DNA from 3 places in the Gordonibacter massiliensis (ex Traore et al. 2017) genome. Region 3 is predicted to be linked to each of the others. Evidence: predicted binding sites of a transcription regulator. Region 3 holds the regulator's gene; each other region holds the start of a gene.
The links. Region 3 encodes HrcA, which represses chaperone genes, less so after heat shock. Its sites were predicted from a motif close to TNTTAGCANNCNNNNNNNNNGNNTGCTAANA; they were not measured.

Region 1 (9,937 bases), on a different contig from region 3:
TTGCACGAGCACATCGACGGCATCGTGCTGGTGAGCGCGTTCCCCTGCGGGCCCGACTCCATGACCGACGACGCCATCATGCGCTGCATCCAGGGCAAGCCCATCTTGAACCTCACCATCGACGCGCAGAGCGGTACGGCCGGCCTGGAAACGCGCATCGAGAGCTTCGTGGACATCCTGCGCTACCAGAAGAAGGGAGGCTACGTGCATGACCGGCACTGACGAAACCGCTTCGGAACGCGGCGGCTCCACTCCGATCGAACGGGGCCGCGCGTGCGACGGTGCGGCGCCCTCCGGAGAAGGCGAGCGCGGGATCGGCACGGACGTCGAGAACCTGCTCGGCCGCGCCGACGGATCGGACGACACGCTGCGCGCCCGCATCGCCCTGCAGATGGAACGCAAGCGCCCGCCGCGCCTCGTGCTGCCGCGCCCGCGCCCGAAGCGCGACCGGCACGCCCGCACGCGCGTGGCCTTCCTGCGCTACAGCTACTACGACATCGTGTTCAAGTTCTTCGTGGAGCACGTGCTGGACGCCGACTACCTGCCCCTGCCCGAGCCCACGAAGCGCACGGTGGAGCTGGGCAGCCGCAACTCGAGCGATTCGGTGTGCGCCCCGTTCAAGCACATACTGGGAGACTATCTGGAGGCGCTGGAGCTGGGGGCCGACGTGCTCGTGCAGTTCGCCGGCCCCTGCCGCCTGGGCTACTACGGCGAGCTGCAGGAATCCATCCTGCGCGACTTAGGCTACGAGTTCGAGATGCTGAACTTCGCCACCGTCACGGGCAAGCCGCTCACGGAGTACATCGAGGTGTGCAAGAAGAAGGTGAACCCGAACCTGTCCGTGCCGCACGGCGTGCGCGGCATGCTGATAGCGTTTCAGATGATCGAGTACCTTGACGAGGCGCAGGACTACTACTTGGCGCACGCCGGCTTCGAGGCCGAGCGCGGCTCGTTCGACCGCGCGCTGGCCGCCTACCACGCCGACCTGCGCACCGTGGCGAACGAGCGCGACCTGGCCGAGGCGCACAAACGCGGCATGGCCGCGCTGCGGGCTCTCGAGGTGCGCGTGCCCGTCCGGCCGCTGCGCGTGGGCGTGGTGGGCGAGTACTTCACCGCGGCCGACCCGCGCTCGAACCTGGGGTTGGAGCGCAAGCTGCTGGATATGGGCGTGGAGGTGCACCGGATGCTGAACATGACGAACCGCAACCTGCGCTACCACGAGAAGAACCTGCGGGCGGGCATCTCCGACTACGTGCGCTACGACATGGGCCCCACGTCGAGCATGACCATCGCCGCCACGCTCAAGTACGCGCAGGAGGGCTTCGACGGCGTGGTGCACCTGAAGTCGTCGGGCTGCACGCCGGAAGTGGACTGCATCCCCGTGTTACAGCAGGTCAGCCGCGACACGGGTATGCCCATTCTATATTTGAGCTACGACTCGCAGACCAGCGACACGGGTCTGGACACCCGACTCGAAGCGTTCTACGACATGCTGGCCATGAAGAAGGAGAGAACGGCATCATGACGGACGCCTACCTGGGCATCGACATCGGCTCCATTTCCACGAAGGGCGTCGTCGTGGACGCCGACCGCACCATCGTGGCGCGGTCGTATTTGTGGACGGAGGGCAACCCGGCGGACGCGGCTCGGCGCGTGGTGGCCGACCTGGCGATGCAGATCGACCGCGACGCCGTGCGGGTGCGCGCCGTGGGCACCACCGGCAGCGCGCGGCGCCTCGTGGGCGCCATGCTGGGCGCGGCCGTGGTGAAGAACGAGATCACTGCGCACGCCGTGGGCACGACGTACCTGCACCCGGATGTGCGCACCATCTTGGAGATTGGCGGGCAGGACTCGAAGATCATCTGCGTGGAGGGCGGCATAGCCGTGGACTACGCCATGAACACGCTGTGCGCGGCCGGCACGGGCGCGTTCCTGTCCAGCCAAGCGCACCGCCTGGGCGTGGAGGTGGAGGAGTTCGGCCCCATCGCGCTCACGTCGAAGCGGCCGGCGAACATCGCCGCGCGCTGCACCGTGTTCGCCGAGAGCGACCTGGTGCACAAGATACAGGTGGGCTACGCGCGCGAGGATATCATCGCCGGGCTTTGCCGCGCCGTGGCGTCGAACTACCTGAACAACGTAGGCAAGGGCAAGAAGATAACCGCCCCGGTGGTTTTCCAAGGCGGCGTGAGCAAGAACGTGGGCGTGGTGCGCGCGTTCGAGGACATGCTGGGCATGGAGGTGCTCGTGGATCCCGACGGCCACCTCATGGGCGCTTTCGGCGTGGCGCTCTTGGCCGCCGAGGCGAGCGCGGGCGCGAGACGCGGCGCGGGGGCGGCCGGGGAAAGCGACGGCGGCGAAGGAGACGGCGAGCCTTTCCGCGACGGCGCGTTCGACTTCGACGCCGTCGGGGATTTCGCGTTCAAGACGCGCGAGATCGAGTGCTCCAAGTGCGCGAACCACTGCGAGATCATCTGCGTCTACCGCGACGACGCGCTCATCGACTCCTGGGGCAACCGCTGCGACCAGGGAGCCGTGAAGGCGGGGCGATAGACCCGCGCGCGGGCTGACCCGAACACCCTTCGAAGCGCCCGCTCGCGCACGGCGCGAAAACCGCCCATCCGGGCTGGCTTCGCGGGCGGGTCGCCGCCCGCACGGGTTGGCGCAGGGGCAGGTCGCCACCTGCACGAGTGGCCGCGGGGCGGGTCGCCGTCCGGGTTGCACGCGGGCGTCGCTGCCTAGGTTGTCCGCAGGGCGTCACCGTCCGCCGGGTTCCCCTTTCAGACACAGCACGGAATGCATCGCGCGCGAAGCAAGTGCAAAGTTAACCTTGGTTTCGGAGCAAAAATCACGGTAGGGTACCGCAGCGGCTCCTGCACCCCGGAGGAGCGATTGCGTTTCCCCTGATCGCGTTTTCTTGCTTTCCCACGACAGGCGCGAAGAGCCCTTCAAGAGGCACTTTGCAGCCGAAAAGCGGTACCCAACCGTGATTTTTGACCCGAAAACGGCCTTCTTCGCGCGCCGGCCCCGCGCTTTCTCGCCGCGGAACCTGCGGCCGGGCTTTTTCCGCACCGCGTCTAGCTCAACCAGTGCACGCGGTCTTCCTCGTAGCGGTCCTTGCCCTTCGCGACCGGCTCGACCTCGGGGCGGCCGAGCGCGATGACGGCGAACGGCTTGAGGCCCGCCGGGGCGCCCACGATCTCGGACACGGCCGCCATGCGGTCGGGCTCGGGCGCGATCCCCATCCACACGGCGCCGAGCCCCAGATCGACGGCTTCCAGCAGGATGTTCTCCACGCAGGCGCTCATATCCTGCACGGCTATCTCGGGGAAGCGCAGGCCCTCCGTGCGCATGCACGGCACGATGGCGCACGCCGCGCCGGCGGCCGGCTTCGCGTAGGGGCTCGCCTCCGACAGCAGCTGCAGCGTGGCCCGATCGCGCGCCACGTAGAACTCCCACGGCTGCTGGTTGCCGCCCGAGGGCGCCGCCATGCCCGCGCGCAGCAGCTTGCGCACCTCGTCATCGGTCATCGGATCGTCCGTGAACTTCCGCACGCTCGCCCGCTTGAAAATCGCGTCCACCATGTTGTGCCTCCTTCTTTCGAGCAACTGTATGGGTCAATGATATCGTGCGTCGAGCTCGCCGTCGGATTTCGTTTTCCAAAATCAACAGAGGCTCGAGCCGCGGCGCCCTAGCGCGCTTTCCGTCTTTCGGCGCGCGGCGGCGCGATGCGATTGCCGGCAATGCCCGCCACCGGCGCTTGCACAGCCGGTCGCCGTCGTTCGACGATACCGGCCCCGCACTCGGATGTTCCCAGCCGTTAGGCGAAAGAACGCCTCCCGACGGTGCGCTTCGCTCCGAATCGCATGAATCTTGCGATGCGGCGCGGAGCTTCCTTCGGGATACTGCGTGGAGCAACCAAAGGAAAGGAACCGGCATGCTCGTGGAATTCAAAGGGATGTTCCCCGACGTTGAGAAGGCGGCGTTCATTGCGCCGAACGCGGCCGTCTGCGGCGACGTGATGATGGACGAAGGGAGCTCGGTGTGGTTCGGCGCCTCGATTCGCGGCGAGGTGGCGCCCATCCGCATCGGCAAGAACAGCAACGTGCAGGACAACGCCATGCTGCACAGCGACTATGACTGTCCCGTCACGCTGGGCGACCGCGTGTCGGTGGGCCACAACGCCGTCGTACACGGCGCCACTATCGAAGACGACGTGACCGTGGGCATGCACGCGACTGTGATGAACGGGTGCGTGATCGGCCGCGGCTCGATGATCGCGGCCGGCGCGCTGGTGAAGGAGCGTTCCGTGATCCCGCCGTGCTCGCTCGTGGTGGGCGTGCCCGGCAAGGTAATCCGCGCGCTCGACGCCGAGACGGTCGCGCGCAACATCGAGCACTCCCAAGAAGCCTACATCGCTGATGCGCGAGAATACGCGCAGGCCCGTGTGGTGCGGTAACGGCGGGACAGCGGTTGCGCGAAGCGCGAAGAACCATTCGGATAGATCGTTGGGGCGCTCTCCGAGCGCCCGTTCGCGCGAAGCGCGAAAACTATCGCCCAAGTTGGCGTAGTAAGTCAGCGAGAGGGGCCGGGGTGCGTCGGATTCGCGGGATCGCGCAGGTGCCGCGTACAACGGGTACGCAAGCCTGCGGGATCGCACGAAGGCGGCGTGCCCCGGCCCCTCGCAGCGTCGGCAGGTTCCGCGGGCCGGAGGCCCGCGGAACCAACCTACATCAGCTTCGCCACGTTCTGGGCGAAGGCGACCGGGTCGTCGATGGGCATGCCCTCGACCAGCAGCGCCTGGTTGTACAGCAGGTCGGCGTACAGGCGCACTTTGTCGGTGTCACCGGCTTCGTGGGCGGCTTTCAGCGTGTCGAACACGGGGTGCTTGGCGTTCAGCTCCAACACGCGCTGCGACTTCACGCCGTCGGGGCCTTCGGGGCCCTTCGACAGCACGCGCTCCATCTCCAGCGACACGGGGCCCTCGGTGGTGACGCAGGCGGGTGCGTCGGTAAGGCGCGCGGACACGGCCACCTTGGTCACCTGCTCGCCCAGCGCGTCCTTCAGGGCCTTGAACAGGTCCTCGTTCTCCTTCGTGGCCTCCTCGGCCTCCTTCTTCTCGTCCTCGGTGGCGAAGTCGAGGTCGCCCGATGCCACGTTCTTGAGCTCCTTGGCGCCCTCGCCGTCCTCGTTCGCGCCGTAGTCGCGCATGGCGGTGAAGCAGAACTCGTCAACGTCCTGCGTGCACAGCAGCACGTCGTAGCCCTTGCCCAGCACCGTCTTCACGATGGGCATCTTGTTCAGGCGCTCGACCGAATCGCCGGCGGCATAGTAGATGGCGGGCTGGTCAGCGGGCATGCCCTCCACGTACTCGGCCAGCGTCACGAGCTTGTCCTGCTTGGCGGAGTAGTACAGCAGCAGGTCGGCCAGCGTGTCCTTCTGCGCGCCGTAGCTGGCGTAGATGCCGTATTTCAGGCCGCGGCCGAAGTTCTCGAAGAACGCCTCGTAACCCTCGCGGTCGTTGTCGCGCATATCCTCCAGGTCGGACGTGATCTTCTTCTCGATCTTCTTGGCGATGGCGCGCAGCTGGCTGTTGTGCTGCAGCGTCTCGCGGGAGATGTTCAGCTGCAGGTCCTGGCTGTCCACCACGCCGCGCACGAAGTTGTAGTAGTCAGGCAGCAGCTCTTCGCACTTCTCCATGATGAGCACGTTGGAGCTGTAGAGCGCCAGGCCCTTCTGGTAATCCTTGCTGTACAGGTCGAACGGCGCGCGGCTCGGCACGAACAGCAGCGCGTCGTAGGACAGCGCGCCTTCGGCGTGCACGGAGATGGTGCGGGCCGGGTCGGCGAAGTCGTGGAAGTCGGTCTTGTAGAACTCGTCGTACTCCTCCTGGCCCACCTCGGACTTGCGACGCTTCCAAATGGGGATCATGGAGTTCACGGTGTCGAGCTCGGTGTAGTTCTCGAACTGCGGCACGTAGTCGTCGCCGGCGTCCTCGGGTTTCGGCAGCTCGCGCGACTTCGTCACCTCCATGCGAATAGGGTAACGCACGTAGTTGCTGTAGCGCTTCACCAGGTCCTTCAGGCCGTATTCGGACAGGTAGGTGTCGTAGTTGTCGTCGTCGGTGTTGTCCTTGAGCGTGATGATGACGTCGGTGCCGTGCTCGGCGCGCTCGGCCGGCTCGATGGTGTAGCCTTCCACGCCGTCGCTCTCCCACGCCCACGCCTCATCGCTGCCGTAGGCCTTCGACACCACGCGCACGCTCTTGCCCACCATGAACGAGGAGTAGAAGCCCACGCCGAACTGGCCGATGATGTCCACGTCGTCGCCCTGCACCTCGTCGTTCTCCATCTTGAACGCCATGGAGTCCGAGTGCGCGATGGTGCCCAGGTTGCGATCGAGCTCGTCCTTCGTCATGCCGATGCCGCTGTCCGACACGGTGACGGTGCGGGCGTCCTTGTCGAAGCTCACCTGGATGGCCAGCTCGTCCTTCGAAAGCTGGATGGACTTGTCGGTGAGGCTCTTGAAGTAGAGCTTGTCCACCGCGTCCGACGCGTTCGAGATGAGCTCGCGCAGGAATATCTCGCGGTTCGTGTAGATGGAGTTGATCATGAGGTCGAGCAGCTTCTTGCTCTCTGTTTTGAACTTGCGCATGGTGGCGTGCCTCTCCTTCGTCTGGAACAGTTGCTTCCACGGCAAGACCGCCGGACGGGCCGCCCCCGACGCGCGCTGCGCATCGACCTGTCTTAGCAGTCTAAGCCTTCGAGTGCTAAAACGAGATTGTAGTACGATGGCGGACTATGTCAAGAAACGCCATGCGAAAATGCGCCGAAGCTCACACGATCTCAGCAGTTGCGCGCACCCCGGTTGCACGCGAGCAACCACTGGCTGCCGGTGGCGCCGGCGTGGGGGCAGCCGATGCAGGAGGGTTCCTCGCAGGTCTCGGCGGAGGGCGGGGCGTCGGTCGCCGCAGCAGGCGACGTGGCGGCTTCGACGATGCTCTCGGCCAGCACCGTGGAAGCTCCGGAGGCGCGTTCGGCCTCCATCGCGCGCAGCACCAGCGCGGCGAACTGGCGCATGCCGCGCGCCGTGGGGTGCGTGCCCTCCAGGCCCTCGTAGTCGCGGCCGAGCGCGCCCACGTCGGCCACGCGGCAACCTTGGCGAGCGGCGGCGTTGCGGATGGCGGCGTTGTAGGCGTCGAGATGCACGCCGCGCAGGCGGTACGCGAACGTGGAGCCGTCGCGGCCGACCACGCGGCCCGGGCACAGGGTGCAGCACCAGATTTCGGCGCAGGGATAGGCGGCGCGCATCCGCGCGAGCATGGCCTCGTAGGCGGCTCCGAACCGCTCGGCCGCGTCGGCAGGCGCCAAACCGGGTTCGCGTTCCTCGCCCAGCGCGACAGCGTCCAGACACACGGGCAGCGCGTTGCCCCGGCCGGCCGCTTGGGCGTCCGCCCCACCCCATCCGTAATCGTTGATGCCGATGAACACGAGGATGACATCGGGGGTCTGCCCGTCGCGCGCGAGCGCCGCGATGCGCTCGGCGCTGTTGCCGGCCGGAAAGCCCGCGCCCTCCACCATGCTGCCCGAGTACGACCCGTTCGCCAGAAGCTCGCCGTCCAGCGCACCCACCACCTGCGCCCACCACGTGTCCTGCGGCGCGAGCACGCCGGTCGCCTCCAGCCGTTCGCTTTCGTAGAACACGCGGAAGCCCTCCGGATTGCACCCCTCGAACGTGCTGATGGAATCCCCCAGAATCGAGAACAGCCGCTTTTCCGTCATCGCTTGCCCTTCGTCGCCTCGTCGTATCCGGCCGCGCACGGCAGCGCGCGGCAGTTCGGCGACCATGATACTAGAAGCGCCTTGTTTCAGGTCATGCAACAACCCGAAACAAGGCGAAATGCAATTTCGCCCAAAAAGATGCCCGACCTCTTTTAAAGCACGGAGGAAGCGCCGGGAGCGTTTCGGAAACGGGACCGCAAGGAGGCTCGACCGCCGACGGGTTGGCGTCTGTTTGTCCGCCGTTAAACCAGCATTGACATTATGCAAGCCGGCGCGTCGTCGTCCTGAGCGAGCGGAGCGTTCGACGGTCCGGGGCTGTCGAGGCCCCGGGCACGCGGAGCGGGCGCGGGGAGGCCCCGCGAAGCAGGGACGGAGGATCCCCGTGCGGTGCCAACCGAAAGCGCTTGCTGCTGGCGCCGCGCGGGGTCCCTCGACTGCGGCGGCTCGCGCCGCCTCCGCTCGGGATGACAACCTGGGTGGGCGCATGTCGATGGCGGTTTAACAGCGGATTCTAGGCCGTCGACGCAAAAATCACCGACGCCCCCGTTTCCGAAGCGCCTGCGGAAAGATCATGCTGCTTTCAGCATCTTGCGACCTGCGGAAACATGCTCAACGCGCGAAGGCGGACGCCCCCGAGAGCTTTTGAGCGGGGGGCGTCGGTGATTTTTGCACCAAACGCAGGATTCTCCATGCTAAACCGCCGTTGACATTACGCGAGCCGGCGCGTCGTCGTCCTGAGCGAGCGGAGCGTTCGACGGTCCGGCGGGCTGTCGAGGCCCCGGGCGCGCAGAGCGGGCGCGGGGAGGCCCCGCGAAGCGGGGGCGGAGGATCCTGTGCGGCGACAGCTGCGACGGCCTGGTTGGCACCGCACGGGATCCTTCGACTCCGCGCTACGCGCTCCGCTCAGGATCACAGAGGGGGCGCGGTACTGCGCTCGGAGCGAAGGGCGCAGCGCCGCGCTTGGGACGACGGGCGGGGCGCAGGGCGCACTAGGAGCGGCAGGCGGAGGCGCAGCTGGTTACGCGAATCCCAACCACACGGCGAACTTCGGCACGTAGCCCATCACGAATATGACCAGGATCAGCGCCGGGATGCCGAATTTCAGCCACAGACGCGACCAGGCGGGGAAGCGCGCGCCCGTGCCCGTGTCGGCCTCGGCCAGGAAGTTGTCCCAGCCCCAGCCGCCCTTCGTCACGCAGAACAGCACGTAGAACAGGCTGCCCAGCGGCAGCAGGTTGTTCGACACGATGAAGTCCTCGATGGACTGGATGTCGCCGATGGCCGGAATCTGCACGCCCGCCAGCACGTTGAACCCGAGGGCGCACGGCAGGCTGAGCACCGTCACGATAACGGCCGTGCGCGCGACCGCCGTCTTGCGCGTCCAGCCCCACTTGTCCATGGACCAGCTGATGAGGTTCTCGAACACCGCGATGATGGTGGACAGCGCCGCGAAGCTCATGAACACGAAGAACAGCGCGCCCCACAGCTGGCCCATCGGCATCTGGTTGAACACGCTGGGCAGCGTGACGAACACGAGCCCCGGGCCGCTGTCCGGCTCCACCGCAAACGCGAAGCACGCCGGGAAGATGATGAGGCCCGCCACCAGGGCCACCGCCGTGTCCAATCCGCAGATGCGCAGCGCCTCACCCGTGAGCGAGCGCTCCTTGCCGATGTAGCTGCCGAATATCTCCATGGCCGAGATGCCCAGCGACAGCGTGAAGAACGCCTGGCCCATGGCCGCGTACACGGCGTCGCCGAACGTGGCCCACTGCTCGGCGGACGTCGCGCCCGCGAACAGCTTGCCGAAGTCGGGCACGAGGTAGAACTTGAGGCCCTCCAGGCCGCCCGGCAGCGTGACCGCGCGCACCACGAGCACCGCCATGATGCCCAAGAGGCACACCATCATCACCTTCGTGACGCGCTCGACGCCCTTCTGCAGCCCCAGGCTGCACACGAGAAAGCCCAGCACGATGACCACGAGCATCCAGCCCACCAGCTCGGTGGGGTTCGCCAGCATGTCGTTGAACACGGCACCCACGCCCGCGCTGTCCAGGCCGTTGAACGCGCCCGTGCCCATCTTCACCACGAACGACAGCATCCAGCCGCCCACCGTGGTGTAGAACATCATGAGCACCATGCACCCGATGTAGCCCCACCAC
Region 2 (9,937 bases), on a different contig from region 3:
TCGCCATCACGCCAATTCGGGGCACCACAGAGGCCCTCGCTGATTTACTACGCCAACCTGCGCGGCAGTTTTCGCGCTTCGCGCGAACGGGCGATCAGGAGATCGCCCCTACGGTCTACCTGGGCGGCGATTTTCGCGCAAGGCGCGAAGGGTTCGGCCCTGACGGGCGAACCCGAATATGCGGGCTGTACGAGATTGAGGGGCACTTACATGAGCGACACCACGAACACCAACCCTGACGCGAACCCCGAGGCGCAGGTCGTCGAAGACGACCCCATTGCGGTGCGTCTGGCCAAGCGCGAGGCGCTGATGGCGGCGGGCAAGGACCCGTACGGCCACGCTTATCGCTACTCGCACCATTTGGCCGACCTGGTCGAGCAGTACGCCCACCTCGAGGACGGCGCGTCCACCGAGGACGAGGTGCAGGTGGCCGGCCGCGTCATGGCGAAGCGCGACCAGGGCAAGCTCGCCTTCCTCGAGCTGCGCGACTCCACGGGCGACATGCAGCTGTTCTGCCGCATCAACGCGCTGGGCGAGGACGCGTTCGCTGAGCTCAAGGACCTCGACGTGGGCGACTGGATCGGCGTGCGCGGCACGATGATGCGCACGAAGCGCGGGCAGCTGTCCGTGGCCGTGGCGTCGTTCGAGCTGCTCAGCAAGTCGCTGCGCCCGCTTCCCGAGAAGTTCCACGGCCTGGCCGACAAGGAGACGCGCTACCGCCAGCGCTACGTGGATCTGGTCATGAATCCCGAGGTCAAGGGCACGTTCGAGAAGCGCTTCAAGGTCATCTCCGCCATCCGCCGCTACATGGAGGACCACGGCTACTACGAGGTGGAGACGCCCATCCTGCACCCCATCCTCGGCGGCGCGAACGCGCGTCCCTTCGTCACGCACCACAACGCGCTCGACAAGGACTTCTACCTGCGCATCGCCACTGAGCTGCACCTCAAGCGCCTGCTGGTGGGCGGCTTCGAGAAGGTGTTCGAGATCGGGCGCCAGTTCCGCAACGAGGGCATGGACCCGTACCATAACCCCGAGTTCACCACGATGGAGTTCTACCAGGCGTTCAGCGACCTGGAGGGCATGATGGAGCTCACGCAGGGCGTCATCCAGGCGGCGGCGCTCGCGGCGTGCGGCACGATGCAGGTGGAGTACCAAGGCGCGCAGGTCGACCTGGGCGGCACGTGGTGCCGCGCCACCATGATCGAGCTGGCCAGCGAGGGCGCGGGCGAGGACGTGAGCTTCGCGCGCACCCGCGACGAGCTCGTGGCCATCCTCGAGCGCAACGGCGGCCACGCCGAGGACGCATGGGGCAAGGGCAAGCTCATCGCCGAGATCTTCGAGGCCGTGGCCGAGGAGAAGCTCATCCAGCCCACGTTCGTGACGGAGCACCCCCTCGAGGTGTCGCCGCTGGCCAAGAAGAAGGCGGGCGACCCCAACCTCACCGAGCGCTTCGAGCTGTTCATCTGCGGCCACGAGTACGCCAACGCCTTCGGCGAGCTGAACGACCCGGTCGACCAGGCCGAGCGCTTCCGCAAGCAGGTGGAGGCGAAGGACCTGGGCGACGACGAGGCCATGGGCTACGACGACGACTACGTGCGCGCGCTGGAGTACGGCATGCCCCCGGCGGGCGGCTGCGGCATCGGCATCGACCGCCTGGTCATGCTGCTCACCGACGCCCCGTCCATCCGCGACGTGCTGCTGTTTCCCCACATGCGCGACGAGGCCCCGGCGGGCGGACGTCCGCGCGCTGCCGCGCCGGTCGCAGCCGAGGCGGCTCCCGCTTCGGCAGCCGCGCCCATCGATTTCTCGAAGGTGGTTATCGAGCCGCTGTTCGAGGACGAGGTGGACTTCGACACGTTCAGCAAGTCGGACTTCCGCGCCGTGAAGGTGAAGGAGTGCGTCGCCGTTCCCAAGAGCAAGAAGCTGCTGCAGTTCACGCTCGACGACGGCACGGGCGCCGACCGCGTCATCCTGTCCGGCATCCACGCGTACTACGAGCCGGAGGAGCTGACGGGCCGCACGCTCATCGCCATCACGAACCTGCCGCCCCGCAAGATGATGGGCGTCGACTCGTGCGGTATGCTGCTCTCGGCCATTCACGAGGAGCCGGGCGAGAACGGCGAGCCTGAGGAGCGTCTGAACCTGCTGATGGTGGACGACCGCATCCCCGCCGGCGCCAAGCTGTACTAAGGCATCTGCGACAAACGACTTCGAACAAGGCCGCCCGGGCGCAACGTCGCCCGGGCGGCCTTTTCCCGTACGTTTCAAACACGCGTCAAACGTGAGCACTTTTGGAGGCATCGAGCGGTACGGAGGCGCGCCGGCTGGGGTCGTGATAGGATGGAACGGTCGCCGGTCGCCTGCGCTTGTGGAGCGGACGTGTGCGGCTATATGCTGTATTGGCACTCTCATAAGAGGAGTGCTAAGATGGCACAGAACCATACGATAGACTCTGCGAGAATAGAGGCTAGCATGTCATTTGAGAAGTTTACGGACAAAGCGCGCAAGGTGCTCGTCCTGGCGCAGGACGAGGCCCGCTCGCTCCATCAGCCCTACGTGGGCACCGAGCACATCCTGCTCGGCCTCATACAGGAAAAAGACGGCCTGGCCGCCCAGGCCCTCGACCGCCTGAACGTGAAGTACGACGGCGTCGTGCAGGCCATCCGCCAGACGGTGGCCATCGACGAGGACACCGACGTGTCCGGGCACCTGTCCTTCACGCCCCGCGTGAAGCGCGTGCTGGAGAACTCCCTGCGCGAGGCCATGCAGATGGGCCAATCCTACATATCCACCGAGCACTTGCTGCTGGGCATCGTGCGCGAGGGCGACGGCACCGCGCTCGAGGTGCTCACGCGCCTGGGCGTGTCGGGCGACGACGTGCGCAGCGCGCTGAACGACCTGGTGGGGCAGAGCCCCGTGTACGCCGGCCGCAACGCGTTCGACCCGCAGGGCAACGCGTCGGACAGCGTGCTGAAGGAGTTCGGCACCGACCTCACCAAGAAGGCGCGCGACGGCAAGCTCGACCCGGTCATCGGCCGTGCGGGCGAGATCGAGCGCGTCATGCAGGTGCTCTCCCGCCGCCAGAAGAACAACCCGCTGCTCATCGGCGAGCCCGGCGTGGGCAAGACCGCCGTGGCCGAGGGCCTGGCCCAGCTTATCGTGTCGAACCAGGTGCCGGACATTCTGCGCGACAAGCGCCTGTTCACGCTCGACGTGTCCGCGCTCGTGGCGGGATCGAAGTACCGCGGCGAGTTCGAGGAGCGCCTGAAGAAGTGCATCAAGGAGGTCATGGACGCGGGCGACATCATCCTGTTCATCGACGAGATGCACACGCTCATCGGCGCGGGATCTGCCGAGGGCTCCATCGACGCCGCCGCCATCCTGAAGCCGCCGCTGTCCCGCGGCGAGATCCAGGTCATCGGCGCCACCACCATCGACGAGTACCGCAAGCACCTGGAGAAAGACTCCGCGCTCGAGCGGCGCTTCCAGCCCATCACCGTGGGCGAGCCGAACGAGGAGCAGGCGCTGCGCATCATGGAGGGCCTGCGCGACCGTTACGAGGCGCACCACCAGGTGCACTTCACCGACGAGGCGCTGCAGGCGGCCGTGACGCTGGCCGACCGCTACATCCAGGACCGCTTCCTGCCCGACAAGGCCATCGACGTGCTCGACGAGGCCGGCGCCCGCATGCGCATCCGCAACATGACGTTGCCGAAGGAGCTGCGCGAGCTGGACGAGGAGCTGCGGAAGCTCCGCGGCGAGAAGGACAGCGCCATCGCGGCGCAGGACTTCGAGCGCGCCGCCCAGCTGCGCGACGAGGAGGCCAAGCTCAAGGAGAAGCGCCAGCAGGCCGAGAAGGACTGGGAGGAGAACGCCCAGAAGACCATCCAGCAGGTCACGGTGGAGGACATCGCCGACGTGGTGTCCATGACCACCGGTGTGCCCGTGAGCAACCTCACCGAGGCCGAGACCGAGAAGCTGCTGCGCATGGAAAGCGTGCTGCACGAGCGCGTGGTCGGCCAGGAAGAGGCCGTCACGGCGCTGTCGAAGGCCATCCGTCGCTCGCGTTCGGGCCTCAAGGACCCGAAACGCCCCGCCGGCTCGTTCATCTTCCTGGGCCCCTCGGGCGTGGGCAAGACGGAGCTGTCGAAGGCGCTGGCCGAGTTCCTGTTCAACTCCGAGGACGCGCTTTTGTCCTTCGACATGTCGGAGTACATGGAGAAGCATAGCGTGTCGCGCCTCGTGGGCTCGCCTCCGGGCTACGTGGGCTTCGACGAGGGCGGCCAGCTCACGAAGGCCGTGCGCCAGCGCCCCTACTCGGTGGTGCTGTTCGACGAGATCGAGAAGGCGCACCCCGACGTGTTCAACATCCTGCTCCAGATTCTGGAGGAGGGCCGCTTGACGGACGCGCAGGGCCGCACGGTGGACTTCCGCAACACGGTCATCATCATGACGTCGAACGTGGGCGCGCGCGAGATCGCGCAACCCACCACGCTGGGCTTCTCGACCGAGGAGCATGCGGGCCTCTCCGACAAGGAGATCAAGAGCCGCGTCATGTCCGAGATGAAGAAGCTGTTCAGGCCCGAGTTCCTGAACCGCATCGACGAGATCATCGTGTTCAAGAGCCTGAACGACGAGCAGATCGCCGAGATCGTGAAGCTCATGGTGGCCGATCTGCGCGAGCGCCTGATCGCGCAGAACATGTCCATCAACCTGACCGATGCGGCGTGCAAGCTCATCGCGAAGGAGGGCACCGACGCCACGTTCGGCGCCCGCCCGCTGCGCCGCGCCATCCAGCGCTTGCTGGAGGACCCGCTGTCCGAGGAGATCCTCGAGGGCAAATGGACCAGCGGCTCCATCATCGACGTGGACGCGGTGGACGGCGAGCTGGTGTTCACCCAGGGTTCGGGCGTGATCCCGGAGCCTCGGAAACGCGACAGCATAGCGAAGGACGCGGAGCTGCTGCTGACGAACTTCGATCTGGGCCACGCCGGCGTGAGCAGCGGCGGCGGCTCGATGTCGGGCGGCGCGTCCGACTAAGCTTTACCTGCACCGGAGAGCCCCTGTTCCCAAGCGGATCAGGGGCTTTTTCACGCCTGCCGCCCCGCTCGGGATGACAATGGTTGGGGACGATGCGGGCAAGCGGTGGTTTACCAGCGGATCCCGTGCCCGCTGCGCTATACTAGGCTCGTCGCAAACCGACCGAGGAGCCGTCATGCTGGCGGTTGCGGGAGGCGCAGCGCATCAACCGATTTCAGGAGGTTCCATGTTCGGAGACAACCTCGATCGCATTGTGAAGGGCATCGAGAAGAACTACGAGGCCGACGAGATATTCTTCACGAAGCCCGGACGGCGGTTTCCCAGCCGCTCGGCCGTGAAGAGCGTTCTCAAGGACTTGCGCCGCGTGCTGTTTCCGGGCTACTTCGGCGAGGAGATGCTCACGCCGTCCACCAGTCCGGAGTACTTCATCGGAGAGACGCTCATCCAGATCGAGCGGGTGCTGCGCGAGCAGATCGTCCTCGCCCTGGCGTACACCTCCGACGATCGTGACGCCTCTGAGGCCGATCCGGCGCGCCACCTGTGCGGAGGCGATACGCCCGAGCACATCTGCGAGCGCGCTTCGGAAGTGTGCACGGTGTTCTTCGACGAGCTTCCCAGCATACAACGCGTGCTGCTCACCGACGTGCAGGCCCTGTACGACGGCGATCCGGCGGCCGGGTCGAAGGAGGAGGTCATCTTCTCGTACCCCGGCCTGTACGCCATCTACGTGTACCGCATCGCGCACGTGCTCTACCAGCAGAACGTGCCCATCATCCCGCGCATCATGACCGAGCTGGCGCACAGCGGCACGGGCATCGACATCGGCGCCGGCGCCCAGATCGGCGAGTACTTCTTCATCGACCACGGCACGGGCGTGGTCATCGGCGAGACCACCGTCATCGGCGACCACGTGAAGCTGTACCAGGGCGTCACGCTGGGCGCGCTGTCCACGCGCGGCGGGCAGCGGCTCGCCGGGGTGAGGCGCCATCCCACCATCGAAGACGACGTGACCATCTACTCCAACGCCTCGGTGCTGGGAGGGGAAACGGTGATCGGAGCCGGGTCGGTCATCGCCGGCTCCGCATTCGTCACCTCGTCGATCCCCCCTCATTCCCGCGTGTCGCTGAAGGCGCAGGAGATCACCGTGCGCCAGCCCGGCGAGCGGGACTAGATCCTTGGCGTCGGCAGGCGACAGGGGCGGGGCGGCAGAAGGAAAAGGCAAGGCGGAGAGGAAGACCTTATGACGCAGACAATCGACCCGGTGTTCTCGTCCGCGGTGCTCAGCGCCCCTGAGTTCACGCCGGACGACCTCGATTTCGACGCGCTTTCGCAGGCGATGGGCGGACTCAAGGGCGAGGTCGACAAGAATCCCCAGACGGCCGCCATCATCCTGGCGGGCGGCACGGGCGAGCGGTTCGGCAAGGAGGGTGGCAAGCAGCTGGTGGAGATAGCCGGCAAGCCCATCCTCACCTGGTCGGCCGAGGCGTTCGACGCCGTGGGCGACATCGGGCTCATCGTCATCGTGTGCCCCGAGGACCGTTGCGGCGAGTACCTCAAGCGCGCCGTCGACCCGTTCCCGTTCGTCACGCCCATCGTGGTGGCGCCCTCGGGCCCCAGCCGTCAGGAATCGGCGTTCTCGGGCCTCGAGTACGTGCCGGACGATTACGAGTACGTCATCCTGCACGACGGCGCCCGCCCGCTCATCAGCCCCGACCTCATCGCGCACACCATCGCCACGCTCAAGGGCAACATCGACTGCGACGGCGCCGTGGTGGCGCATCCGGCGGTGGACACCCTCAAGGTGGTGGAGAACGGCGTCATCGTGGGCACGCCCGACCGGCGCGTGTTCTGGAACGCGCAAACGCCGCAGGTGTTCCGCGCCGGCATCTACCGCCGCGCGCACGCCTCGGCGCTCTCTGACGGCTTCATGGGCACCGACGACTCCTCGCTCATCGAGCGTTTGGGCGGGCGCGTGCTCGTGGTGGAGGGCAAGCGCGACAACATCAAGCTCACCGTGCCCGAGGACTACCTCATGCTGGCCGCCGCCGTGCGCACGATGTACATGAAGGGGACGAAAGAATGAGCGCCGCCGACGCCGTCTCGAATGGAGCGTGCGAACCCGGACATGATGTCATCCTGAGCGGAGCGCCGCAGTCGGACGATGTCATCCTGAGCGGAGCGCGCAGCGCGGAGTCGAAGGATCCCGTGCGGAGCCAACCGGAAACCTCTCGGCCTGACGGCCGCACGGGATCCTTCGACTCCGCTCCCTCCGGTCGCTTCGCTCAGGATGACAACTCGCAGGCGTTCAATCCTGCCAACCTGCGCATCGGGCAGGGGTACGACGTGCATGCGTTCGCCGAGGGGCGCAAGCTCATCTTGGGCGGGGTGGACATCCCGCATACGCGCGGCCTTTTGGGGCATTCCGATGCCGACGTGCTGGCGCACGCCGTCGCCGACGCGCTGTTGGGGGGCATCCGCGGCGGGGACATCGGCAAGCTGTTTCCCGACACCGACCCCGCTTATCTGAACGCCGACTCGCTCAAGCTGCTGGCCGCCGTGGCCGACAAGGTGCGTGCGGAGGGCTACGCCATCCTCGACGTCGATTCCGTCATCGCCGCGCAGGCGCCGAAGCTCTCGCCGTACCGCGACGAGATGCGGGCGAACCTGGCCGCCGCCATGGGCGTTCCGACGGAGAACGTGGGCGTGAAGGCCACCACCACCGAGCACTTGGGCTTCGAAGGCCGCGAGGAGGGCATCTCCGCAACCGCCGTGTGCCTGTTGGTCCGCCGTTCAAGCTCCTAGCCGTCCCGAGCAGGCGTAAAGGCGCGCACCCTTTTGCCATCCCGGGCGCAGGGCGCGCGCCTTCCCTCCACCACTCCAAGCGCGGCGAACGCGCTTTCTGTCGTCCTGAGCGAGCCCAGCGCCCCTCTGTCATCCTGAGCGAGCGAAGCGAGTCGAAGGATCCCGTGCGGCGCCAGCCGTAACGCTTCCTGCTATCGCCGCACGGGATCCTTCGACTCCGCTCCCTGGGGTCGCTCGCTCAGGATGACATAAGGCGCATTCTCCCGCGCTTGGGATGGCGGAGGACTGACTTTGGCGGACAGGCGGGCTCCGTAACCTTCCTGTGCTACAATCTACGGTCGAAACGCTTCGTCGCGCGAACGCGGCGCAGGGGCTAGGCAGGATGCGAGGACGCCATGATCAGACTCTACAATACGAAAACGCGCGGCAAGGTGGACTTCGAGACGCGCGAGCGCGGCAAGGTGGGCATGTACGTATGCGGCCCCACCGTGTACAACTACATCCACATCGGCAACGCGCGCACGTTCATCTCGTTCGACGTGATCCGCCGCTACCTCATGTGGCGCGGCTTCGACGTGACGTTCGTGCAGAACGTCACCGACGTGGACGACAAGATCATCGGCAAGGCGAACGAGGAGGGCCGCAGCGCCGCCGAGGTGGCCGCCGAGTACACCGAGGCGTTCATCGAGGACATGCACGCGGCCGGCGTGCTCGACCCCGACATCCGCCCGAAGGCCACCGAGGAGATACCCTCCATGATCGAGCTCATCCAAGAGCTCGTCGACGGCGGGCACGCCTACGAGGTGGACGGCGACGTGTACTTCAGCGTGCGCTCGTTCCCCGCGTACGGCGAGCTGTCGGGGCGCAACATCGACGAGATGGAATGCGGCCACCGCGAGCTGCGGGCCGACGGCAAGGGCATCGAGGACCGCAAGCGCGACCCGCTCGACTTCGCCCTGTGGAAGGCCGCCAAGCCCGGCGAGCCCGCATGGGACTCGCCCTGGGGGCAGGGCCGCCCCGGCTGGCACATCGAGTGCTCGGCCATGTCGCGCAAGTACTTGGGGCTGCCCTTCGACATCCACGGCGGCGGCGGCGACTTGGTGTTCCCGCACCACGAGAACGAGCGCGCCCAGAGCGAGGCCGCCTGCGGCTGCACGTTCGCGAACTACTGGATGCACGGCGGCATGCTGCAGATCAACTCCGAGAAGATGAGCAAGTCGCTGGGCAACTTCAAGCTGCTGCGCGACGTGCTGAAGACCACCGACGCGGCCGTGCTGCGCTTCCTCATGCTGCAGACGCACTACCGCAGCCCGCTCGACTTCTCCGAGGATCGCCTGGCCGAGGCGGGCGCCGCGCTCGGACGCATCAAGAACGCCGTGAAGAACCTGGACTGGCTGCTGGAGAACGCCCAGGATATCCCCTCGCCGCTCGATCTGCGCGCGTTCATGGAGCGCACGCGCGCGGCCAAGATGGCGTTCATCCTGGCCATGGACGACGATTTCAACACGTGCAAGGCGCTGGGCGAGGTGTTCGACTTCATCGCCGACGTGAACGCCCAGACGGCGGGCAAGACGCTGTCGCTCGCCGACGTGCCGCCCGTGCGCGAAGCGCGCGATTTGGTGGTGGACTTGCTGGGCGTGCTCGGCGTCGACGTGGTCGCGGACGATGCGGCTGCGGAGGGCGAGGGCGAAGCGTACCCGCCGGAGGTCGTGGCGCTGGCCGCCGAGGTTGCCGGCTACGACGGGGCGTGCGCGTCCGAGGCCGTGGACGCCCTGCTGGCCGCCCGCACCGAGGCCCGCGCCGCCAAGGACTGGGCCCGCGCCGACGCCGTGCGCGACGGCCTCACCGGCCTGGGCTTCGTGATCGAGGACACTCCGCAGGGCGCCCGCGTCAGTTACGAGGGATGAAGGCTTTTCGAGTGGAAGCAGGCGGGGTTTGGCGCGTCCTGCCGGAGCGGACGGGGCTCGGCGCGTCCCGCGCACTCGCCGGCCACGTCATATTAATATAACTGTGAAGATCATGGACAAAAAGTCGAGATATGGCAACGAGTCGAGATGCGATTCTTTTCGCGATGGCAAGCCATCAGGCCTTT
Region 3 (9,937 bases):
TTGCATCGAGCTTACTCGGCGGCCTCTTCGGCGCCCTCGGCGGCAGCGGCCTCAGCCTCGGCCTTGGCGGCCTCCTCGGCTTCCTTGGCCTTGCGCTTCGCAGCGGCGGCCTCGTCCTTCTGCGTCTTCTCGCGGCGCTTCGCCTTCTCGGCGGAGGCGGCCTTCATGGCTGCCTCGCGCTCGGCCTTGGCGGCGGCCTTCTTGGAGCCGGTCTTCTGCTCCTTCTTGGCCGGCTTCACGTAGGCGGCGCGGTCGGCGTCGGTCACCACGTCCTTCACGAGCAGCATGACGCCGCTCTTGCGGTTCGCGGCCTGGTTCTTGTGGATGACGCCCTTCGAGGCGGCCTTGTCCAGAAGACGGCAGGCGGCCAGTGCGGCGGCGTAGGCCTCGGCGCCGTTCTCGGCGGCCACGGCGTCCTTCACGCGGCGGATGGCGGTCTTCAGCTCGCTTTTCACCGCGCGGTTGCGCATGCGGGCCTTCTCGTTGGTGATGATGCGCTTCTTCTGGCTCTTGATGTTCGCCATGTACTTCGTTCCTCCAAAAAATCGAATGCCTTGTCTTGCGAAACTAATCGCGCTGCGCTTCCAGCGATACGGGCGGGCGATGCCTGCCCTCGCGGTCGCACGGTAACCGATCGCCTCGCAACAAGGCCCCGGAGGAGCCGCCCGCGCAGACGCGCGGGGCGTTGACGATGCATAGGAAACAGGCGGGATTTCTCTGTTTCGCAGACCAACCGGTCACCAGCGAGGACGAATCCGTAATGCAGCCACGTCTGCAGATTTGGCGATAAGATCATCGCACGCACGTATCGCTGGATACACAATGCGATAGAATACCAAACGTTGAGTACGTTTTCACGAGGAAATTCCCGAAAACACGTTTTTCGCTCGTGCACCGCCCGTATATAGAAGAAAGCGACTATGACCACCGACCCGACCCTCATCCGCAATTTCTCCATCATCGCGCACATCGACCACGGCAAGTCCACGCTCTCGGACCGCATTCTGGAGCTCACGGGCACCGTGGCTCACCGCGATATGCAGGAGCAGCTGCTCGACAGCATGGACATCGAGCGCGAGCGCGGCATCACCATCAAGAGCCAGGCCGTGCGCGTGGACTACACGGCCGACGACGGCCAGACCTACCAGTTCAACCTCATCGACACGCCGGGCCACGTCGACTTCACCTACGAGGTGAGCCGCAGCCTGGCCGCGTGCGAGGGCGCCGTGCTGGTGGTGGACGCCACCCAGGGCGTCGAGGCGCAGACCGTGGCCAACGCCATGATGGCCATGAACGCGAACCTCGACATCATCCCGCTCATCAACAAGATCGACCTTCCCGCGGCCGAGCCCGACCGCGTGCGCGAGGAGATCGAGGAGGGCCTGGCCATCCCCGCCGACGACGCGGTGCTCGCCTCCGGCAAGACGGGGGCGGGCGTGCACGATCTGCTCGAGGCCGTGGTGTACAACATCCCCGCGCCCACGGGCAACGCCGCCGGGCCGCTGCGCGCGCTCATCTTCGACTCGTACTTCGACCCCTACCGCGGCGTGGTGGCGCTCATCCGCGTGGTGGACGGCTCGCTCAAGAAGGGCGACCGCGTGCGCATGATGGCCACGGGCACCGAGGTGCTCGTGGAGGAGGTGGGCGCGCGCCGCCCCGCCGAGACGCCCATGCCGCAGCTGTCCGTGGGCGAGGTGGGGTACCTGGTCACGGGCCTGAAGGATGTGCGGCAGGTGAAGGTGGGCGATACCGTCACGGCCGCGGCGCACGGCGTGGACGAGCCGCTGCCCGGCTACCGCGACGCCAAGCCCATGGTGTTCACCGGCCTGTTCCCCATCGACGGCGACCAGTACGAGCCGCTCAAGGAGGCGCTGGAGAAGCTCTCGCTCAACGACCCGGCGCTGGCCTGGGAGCCGGAGAAGTCGCACGCGCTCGGCTTCGGCTTCCGCGTGGGATTTCTGGGACTTCTGCACATGGAGGTCATCAAGGAGCGCCTCGAGCGCGAGTTCGGGTTGGACCTCTTGGCCACGGCACCGTCCGTGGAGTACCACGTGTACAAGGCGGGCGGCGAGATGATCAGCCTGCACTCCCCGCAGGAGATGCCCGACCCCGGCGAGATCGAGCACATCGAGGAGCCCTACCTCAAGGCGAAGATCCTCATCCCGCCCGATTACGTGGGTGCCGTCATGGAGCTCACCACGGCGCGCCGCGGCACCTTCGTCACCATGAACTACCTGTCGCCCACCACGGTGGAGATGCTCTGGGAGATCCCGCTCTCGGAGCTCATCATGGACTACTTCGACAAGCTGAAGTCCAACACGAAGGGCTACGCCTCGCTCGACTACGACTTCGACGGGTACAAGCCCAGCAAGCTGGTGAAGCTGGACATACTGCTGTCGGGCAAGCCGGTGGACGCGCTGTCGTTCATCATCCACAAGGACAAGGCCTACGACCGCGGCCGCGTGCTCACCGAGAAGCTGCGCGCGATCATCCCGCGCCAGATGTTCGAGGTGCCCATCCAGGCCGCCATCGGCGGGCGCGTGCTGGCGCGCGAGACGGTGAAGGCCAAGCGCAAGGACGTGCTGGCGAAGTGCTACGGCGGCGACATCAGCCGCAAGCGCAAGCTCTTGGAGAAGCAGAAGGCCGGCAAGAAGCGCATGAAGAACATCGGCAACGTGGAAGTGCCGCAGGAGGCGTTCATGGCCATCTTGAAGGTGGACGATTAATATGGCGCGCAAAGACGATTTCGACTGGTTGGACGATCCGTTCGACGAGAAGAAGGCGGCGCGCGAGCAGGCGCAGGCCGCCACGTCGGGCGGCACGAAGATCGCCCTCGGATGCGGCTGCCTCGCCGTCGTGGTGGGCATCGTGGTGCTGCTGATCTTCGTCGGCATCAACATGATCGACGTGCTGGCCTCCTAGGGGCCTCATCGCCATGTTCGATTTCTTCCGAAGCCATAGGCTCCTGCTCGCACCCATGGCGGGCGTGAGCGACGAGGCGTTCCGGGCGCTCTGCCGCGAGCAGGGCGCCGACCTGGCCTTCACGGAGATGGTGTCGGCCAAGGGGCTCTCCTACGCGAACGAGAAGACGCGGCACCTGCTGCGCCTGGCACCCGGCGAGGACCAGGTGGCCGTGCAGCTGTTCGGCCACGAGCCCGACACGATGGCCGCGCAGGGCGCGTGGATCGAGGAGGCGATGGGGGAGTCGCTGGCCTACCTCGACGTCAACATGGGCTGCCCGGCGCGCAAGATCGTGTCGAAGGGCGACGGCTCGGCGCTCATGAAGGACCCGGAGCTGGCCGCCGCCATCGTGCGCGCCGTGCGCGCGGCCGTGGAGCATCCCGTGACGGTGAAGTTCCGGCGCGGCTGGGCCGAGGGCGACGAGACGTGCGTGGACTTCGCGCGCCGCATGGAGGACGCGGGCGCGTGCGCCGTGGCCGTGCACGGGCGCTACGCCGAGCAGCTCTACCGCGGCAGCGCCGACTGGGGCGCCATCGCGCGCGTGAAGGCGGCCGTGGGCGTGCCCGTCATCGGCAACGGCGACGTGCGCACGGGCGCGTGCGCCGTGGCGATCACGCGCCGCACGGGCTGCGACGCCGTGATGATCGCGCGCGGCGCCGAGGGCAACCCGTGGGTGTTCGCCCAGGCGAAGGCGGCGCTCGCGGGCGAGCCCGAACCCGCGCCCCCTTCCGTGGAGGCGCGCCTGGCCATGGCCCGCCGCCACGCGCGCCTGCTCGCCGAGCGCGAGGGCAAGAACATCGTGCGCATGCGCAAGCACGCCATGTGGTACATGGCCGGCCTGCCGGGCGCCGCCACGGCGCGGGCGCGGATAAACGCCTGCGTGTCGGTGGAGGACTTCGACGCGGTGTTCGACGAGCTGCTGGCGTGCGCGCAAGCGCACGCCGAGTGACCATTCACGTGGCGGAAGGGGATGCGTTGAACATGCACGACGCAGACGACCCGATCGTCGTCGGGTTCCCGCTCAGAGGCGAGTGGGCGGTTCCCAACACGCCGGGAACGCGGGTTCCCAGCCACGGCACCGACGCGCTGGGCTCGCGTTTCGCCTACGATTTCCTGCAGGTGGACTGGCAGCGCGCGGGCTGGCCCTGCTACCGTGCCAGCTTCCTGCGCTACCTCCTGCTGGGCGTTCCCATCGATTCCTGCTATTGCTACGGGGAGGCGGTGTACGCCCCTTGCGACGGCACGGTGGTGGGGGCGGAGGCCGATTGGCCCGAGCGCACGCATGCGCGCCTGCTCTCCGACGCGCGTCGGGCTGCCAGGAACAGCAACTTCGACCCAGAGGTCGGAGACGTGCGCGAGCTGGCGGGCAACCACGTGGTCCTGCGCTGCCGGGATGGCGTGTACGCCGCCCTTTGCCACCTGCGTCCCTCCACGGTGAAGGTGGAGCTCGGCCAGGTCGTGGCGCAGGGCGAGCTGTTGGGCGGCGTCGGGCATTCGGGCAACTCTTATTACCCGCATCTGCACTTCCAGCTCATGGACGACCCTGATTTGACGTGCGCCGCCGGCCTCCCGTGCGCCTTCGCCTCTTACGAGGTGTTTGAGCGCGGCGCATGGAAAAAGGTGCGCGAGGGCGTTCCGACGGCTGTCGATCGGATACGCTTTTTAGCATGACGGTTGCTCTCGGAAAGGTTGCTCCCATGCCCCATGATCCCTACAAGGCGCTCTACCTGCATCTGCCGTTCTGCGTGAAGCGGTGCGGGTACTGCGATTTCGCCACGGCGGCCGTGCCCGCCGATTCGCCGGAGATCGACGCGTACGTGGAGGACCTGTGCCTGCAGATCCGCCGCAAGGCGAAGGAGGGCGAGCTGGGCGCGATCAAGACGGTGTATATGGGCGGCGGCACGCCGAGCCATCTGGGGCTCTCGCGGCTGTCCATGCTGTTGTACACGCTGTCGCTCTCGATGCGGCTCGAACCGGACGTGGAGTGCACGATGGAGGCGAACCCGGAGAGCCTCACCGAGCGCATGGTGCGCGACGTGTGGGCGCTCGGCGTGAACCGCCTGTCCATCGGCGTGCAGAGCTTCGACGACGACGTGCTGGCCGTGCTCGGCCGCGCCCACGACGCAGATGCGGCCCGCCGCGCCGTGGCGGCCGCGCAGACGCGGTTCGAGAACGTGAGCGTGGACCTCATGTGCGGCATCCCCGGCCAGAGCGCCTCGAGCTTCGAGGCGAGCGTGCGCGAGGCCGTCTCGCTCGGCGTGGCGCACGTGAGCGTGTACCCGCTCACCATCGAGGCGCACACGCCCTTCAACGCGGCCGTGCTGGCCGGCGAGCTGGACGAGCCCGACGACGACGTGGAGGCCGAGCACATGGAGATCGCCGCGCACGTGCTGGCCGAGGCCGGCTTCGAGCGCTACGAGGTGGCCAGCTACGCGCGCCCCGGCTTCCAGAGCCGCCACAACATCGCCTACTGGACGGGCGTGCCGTACCTGGGCCTCGGCCGCTCGGCGGCCACGATGACCCAGAACGCGGAGCGCCGCATGCGCGTGCAGGACGGCCAGGTGACGGACGACCTGGACGCGCGCGGCATGGCCGCTGAGGACCTCATGCTGGGTATGCGCATGACGCGCGGCGTGTCCGACGACCACGTAGCGCGCGCGGCGGCGCTGCTGCCCGACGCCCCGACCGTGCTGGAGGAGCTCGAGCAGGAGGGCCTCGTCATGCACGAGGACGGCCGCTGGAGGCCCACCGAGCGCGGCTGGCTCTGCGGCAACGACCTCTACGGCGCGCTGTTCGATTTGGCGTGATGCCCGGTTTCGCCTCGCACGGCGCTCGGACGCCCGCCGTCGCGCCGTAACCCCCGCTCGCGGGGTGATCGGCGGGTTTCGGCGCCTTTCTGCATATTTCCTCCGCTTTTCTTAGCACTCTCTTGCATCGGCTGCTAAAATGTCTTCTTGGCGTCGTCAAGGCGAAGGCATCGCCGCTCGCGCGAGCCGGGGGACGGCTCGGATGCGGGGGCGGGGAGGTCCTGTGAGAGAGGAAGGTGGAGAGGCGTGCTATCGGATCGCAGGCAGCGGGTGCTTGCCGCGCTCATAGAAGAATACGTCGCGCGCGCTCTGCCGGTGGGCTCGCGCACGCTCACGGAGCGCTACCAGCTGGGCGTGAGCCCGGCGACGGTGCGCAACGAGCTTTCGGTGCTCGAGGACGGGGGCTACATCACGCAGCCGCACACCTCGGCCGGCCGCATACCCACCGACACCGGGTACCGCGCGTTCGTCGACAACCTGCTCACGACCGACTTCACGGGCGATGACGAACGGTACCGCCCGGTGGTGGACGAGCTGCGGCGCAGCGCGAGCGAGCTCGACGCGCTGTTGGAGCAGACGTCGTCGGCCCTCACGCGCATCACGGACTGCCTGTCCATCGTGCTGGCGCCGTCCGTGTTGAACCTGCACATCAAGCAGCTCTCCCTCATCTCGCTTTCCCCTTATCGCGCCCTCGTCGTGCTCGTCACCGAGGACGGCCAGGTGTTCAACCGCCAGATGGAGTTCGCCGAAGAGGTGGCTCCCGACGACCTCGCCCGCGTGCAGGTGTTCTTGGGCGACGTGTTCACGGGCAAGTCGCTCCAGCAGATCGAGGACGGGTTGGGCCAGGGCATGGCCGAGGCGTTCCGCGACCCACTCGTGCGCATGGCGCTCGACGAGGTGCTGTCGTGCTTGCAGGAGAGCGAGCTTTCGCGCGCGCATCGGCTGGGCGTGAGCTCGCTTCTGACGAAGCCCGAGTTCAGCCAGTCCCAGGCGCTGCTGCCCGTCATGCAGGTGCTCGAGAACGACACGGTGATGCTGCACATCCTGGACGAGGCGGTGCAGCAGGTCGACGGCACGCCCAGCGTGCGCATCGGGCGCGAGAACGACGCGGAGGAGCTGGCGGGCGTGTCGGTGGTGGCGAGCCGCTACGGGCGCGGGGATTCGGCCGGCGTCGTGGCCGTCATCGGGCCCACGCGCATGGACTACTCGAAGGTGTTGCGGGCGGTGCGCATCGCGTCCGCCGCGCTTCAGGACGTATAGGATTCGCACGGCGCCGGCACGGAGGCGGCGCCGTTCACGAGGAAGGTGCACGGAAGAGCAATGGCCAAGGATCTGTACGAGGTTCTGGGCGTTTCGAAGAACGCCACGGAAGACGAGATCAAGAAGGCGTTCCGACGCCGCGCGCGCGAGCTTCACCCCGACGTGAACAAAGCCGCCGACGCCGAGGACCAGTTCAAGGAGCTGAACGAGGCGTACGACGTGCTGTCGGATCCCGGCAAGCGCGCCCAGTACGACCGCTTCGGCACCGTTCCCGGCGCAGCCGGCGGCGGCAGCCCCTACGGCGGCGGATACGTCGACTTCGAGGACCTGTTCGGCGGCGGCTTCGGCATGGGCGACATCTTCAGCTCGTTCTTCGGCGGAGGCGGCGCGCGTCAGGCGCAGCGCCGCGAGGGCCGCGACATGGGCGTGGGCCTGCGCGTCACGCTGGAAGAGGTGGCGGCGGGCGCCAAGAAGGAGATCGTGTACGACCGCCTGGCTCCGTGCCCCGACTGCGACGGCACGGGCCTCGGCCCCGACGGGCGCGAGGTCACCTGCCCCGAGTGCGGCGGCCAGGGCCGCGTGGTCACGGTGCAGCACACGTTCCTCGGCGACATGCAGTCGGCCACGACGTGCAAGAAGTGCGGCGGCACGGGCCGCTCGGTGGAGAACCCCTGCCCCGAGTGCGAGGGCCAGGGTCGCGTGCCCGACCGTCAGCGCGTGACCGTGGAGGTGCCGGTGGGCATCCGCGACTCGCAGCAGCTGCGCCTGTCCGGCTTCGGCGAGGCGGGTTTGCAGGGCGCGGCGCCCGGCGACCTCATCGTCACGGTGCGTGTGCAGCCTCACGAGTTCTTCGAGCGCGACGGCGACAGCCTGCATGCGCGCGCGAACGTGTCCATCGTGCAGGCCACGCTCGGTGCCGAGATCGAGATCGACGGCATCTTCGAGGACGAGAAGGTGCAGGTGCGCATTCCCGAGGGCTGCCAGAACGAGCAGGTGGTGCGCGTGAAGGGCCACGGCATGCCGAAGTTCCGCAGCGATGCGCGCGGAGACTTGTTCGTGCACGTGAACGTGGTGGTGCCGAAGAAGGTGACGAAGAAGCAGCGCGAGCTCTTGGAGCAGCTCGCCGCCGACATGGGCGAGGACGTGCCCGACGAGCGCACGCCGCTGCAGAAGCTGCGCGACGCGTTCCAGTAGAGCCGACGGGCCGGTTGGCTGCCTCTTTGTCCGAGCGAGCGCAGCGGCGCCCCTGTCATCAGGCGGTACCCCTGTCATCCTGAGCGAGCGGAGCATTCGACAGTCCGGTGGACTGTCGAACTCCCGAGCACGCGGAGCGGGCGCAGGGAGGCCCTGTGGAGCGGGGGCGAAGGATCCCGTGCGGCGATAGCTGTGACGCTTCCCGCTGACGCCGCGCGGGATCCTTCGACTTCGGTCTACGGCCTGCGCTCAGGATGACAGGCATCAACATCCGTCGGAGAAAGGGTTTCCATGTCCCTCCCTCATTTCTATCTCGAAGACCAGGCGCTTGCCGACGAGGCCGACGGCGTGTTCCCGCTGCGCCTGGCCCCCGACGACGCCAAGCACGCGCGCGTGCTGCGCCTGGCTCCCGGCGAGCACGTGGCCGTGGTGGACGCTGCGCGCGACTACTTCGAATGCGAGGTAGTCGACTTCTCCGACGCGGTGCCGCTTGTGCGCATCGCCCAGCGCCTCGACGACGAGGGACCCCGTCCGACCGTGCTGCTGGTGCAAGGGCTCGCCAAGGGCGACAAGATGGACTCGGTGGTGCGCCACGCCACCGAGCTGGGCGTGGCCGGGTTCGTCCCGCTCGCGTGCGAGCGCTCCATCGTGAGGCTCGACGCCAAGAAGGCGGCCGCGCGCGCCGAGCGATGGCGCGCCGTGGCCAAGAGCGCCGCCATGCAGTCGGGCCAGCGCGCCGTGCCCGAGGTGGCGGAGCCGGCGACGGTCGGGGAGGCGTGCGCGCTGCTGGCCGGCGCCACCGTCCTGCTCGTGTGCTGGGAGGAGGCTCCGCGCACCGCGCGCATCGACGAAGCGATCGCGCAGGGGCTGGCCCGCGCGGGCGCGCTTCCCGAGGATGCCCGCGTGGCCGTGGTGGTGGGCCCCGAGGGCGGCCTCGCCGAGCACGAGGTCGAGGCGCTTCTCGGCTGCAACCCCCGCTCCTCGCTCGTCACGCTCGGGCCCTCCATCTTGCGCACCGAGACGGCGGGTATCGTCGCGCCCGCGTTCGTCCTGTACGAGCTCGACCGCCTCGCGCGGCGAAGCCAAGGGGCGCGGGAAGGGGCCTTCTCGTTCCCGCGCGAGACGAGGGGCGTGCGATGAGGTTCGCCATCGTCAACCTGGGCTGCAAGGTCAACCGCGTGGAGTCGGACGCATTCGCCGCCGCGCTCATGGCCCGCGGCGGGGTCCCGGCGGCCGAGGAGGAAGCCGACCTCGTGGTGGTGAACACGTGCACCGTCACCGGCGAGGCCGAGAAGAAGACGCGAAAGGCCGTGCGCCACGCCCTGCGCGCGAACCCGACGGCGCGCGTCGTGGTCACGGGATGCGCCGCCGCGCTCGACGCGGACGCGTTCTCGTCCATGGACCTCCGCGTGGAGGTCGTGCCCAAGGGCGAGCTCGCGGCGGCCGCGCCGAACGACGCCGCGCTGCGGGCGGGGGAGGGCTTCCGCACGCGCGTGGGCGTGAAGGTGCAGGACGGCTGCGACAACGCCTGCACGTACTGCATCGTGCACGTGGCGCGCGGGCGCGCGACCAGCCGGCCGGCCGACGGGGTGGCGGCGGAGGTGCGGGCCCTGGTCGCCGCCGGCGTGCGGGAGGTCGTGCTCACGGGCATCAACCTGGGCTCCTACGACGACGAGGGCCTGCGCCTGGCGGGGTTGCTGGAGCGCTTGCTGGAC

Region 1: the regulator HrcA is predicted to act here: its motif matches at 6,742-6,772, upstream of htpG (molecular chaperone HtpG).
Region 2: the regulator HrcA is predicted to act here: its motif matches at 2,401-2,431, upstream of HCH03_RS06130 (ATP-dependent Clp protease ATP-binding subunit).

The regions. Positions count from the first base shown of each region.
Region 1 covers NZ_JAASIO010000001.1:29,573-39,509, forward strand. The annotation lists gene HCH03_RS00120 (acyl-CoA dehydratase activase-related protein) at 1-222, shown strand, start outside; gene HCH03_RS00125 (hypothetical protein) at 209-1,525, shown strand; gene HCH03_RS00130 (acyl-CoA dehydratase activase) at 1,522-2,550, shown strand; gene HCH03_RS00135 (nitroreductase family protein) at 3,075-3,581, opposite strand; gene HCH03_RS00140 (gamma carbonic anhydrase family protein) at 3,935-4,456, shown strand; gene htpG (molecular chaperone HtpG) at 4,726-6,651, opposite strand; gene HCH03_RS00150 (SGNH/GDSL hydrolase family protein) at 6,843-7,778, opposite strand; gene HCH03_RS00155 (sodium-dependent transporter) at 8,797-9,937, opposite strand, start outside.
Region 2 covers NZ_JAASIO010000004.1:12,436-22,372, forward strand. The annotation lists gene lysS (lysine--tRNA ligase) at 211-2,193, shown strand; gene HCH03_RS06130 (ATP-dependent Clp protease ATP-binding subunit) at 2,476-5,043, shown strand; gene HCH03_RS06135 (serine O-acetyltransferase) at 5,270-6,214, shown strand; gene ispD (2-C-methyl-D-erythritol 4-phosphate cytidylyltransferase) at 6,284-7,126, shown strand; gene ispF (2-C-methyl-D-erythritol 2,4-cyclodiphosphate synthase) at 7,363-7,845, shown strand; gene cysS (cysteine--tRNA ligase) at 8,241-9,752, shown strand.
Region 3 covers NZ_JAASIO010000012.1:36,177-46,113, forward strand. The annotation lists gene rpsT (30S ribosomal protein S20) at 12-524, opposite strand; gene lepA (translation elongation factor 4) at 921-2,726, shown strand; gene HCH03_RS12455 (hypothetical protein) at 2,728-2,922, shown strand; gene dusB (tRNA dihydrouridine synthase DusB) at 2,936-3,910, shown strand; gene HCH03_RS12465 (M23 family metallopeptidase) at 3,943-4,632, shown strand; gene hemW (radical SAM family heme chaperone HemW) at 4,659-5,768, shown strand; gene hrcA (heat-inducible transcriptional repressor HrcA) at 6,015-7,028, shown strand; gene dnaJ (molecular chaperone DnaJ) at 7,089-8,222, shown strand; gene HCH03_RS12485 (RsmE family RNA methyltransferase) at 8,514-9,362, shown strand; gene HCH03_RS12490 (MiaB/RimO family radical SAM methylthiotransferase) at 9,359-9,937, shown strand, end outside.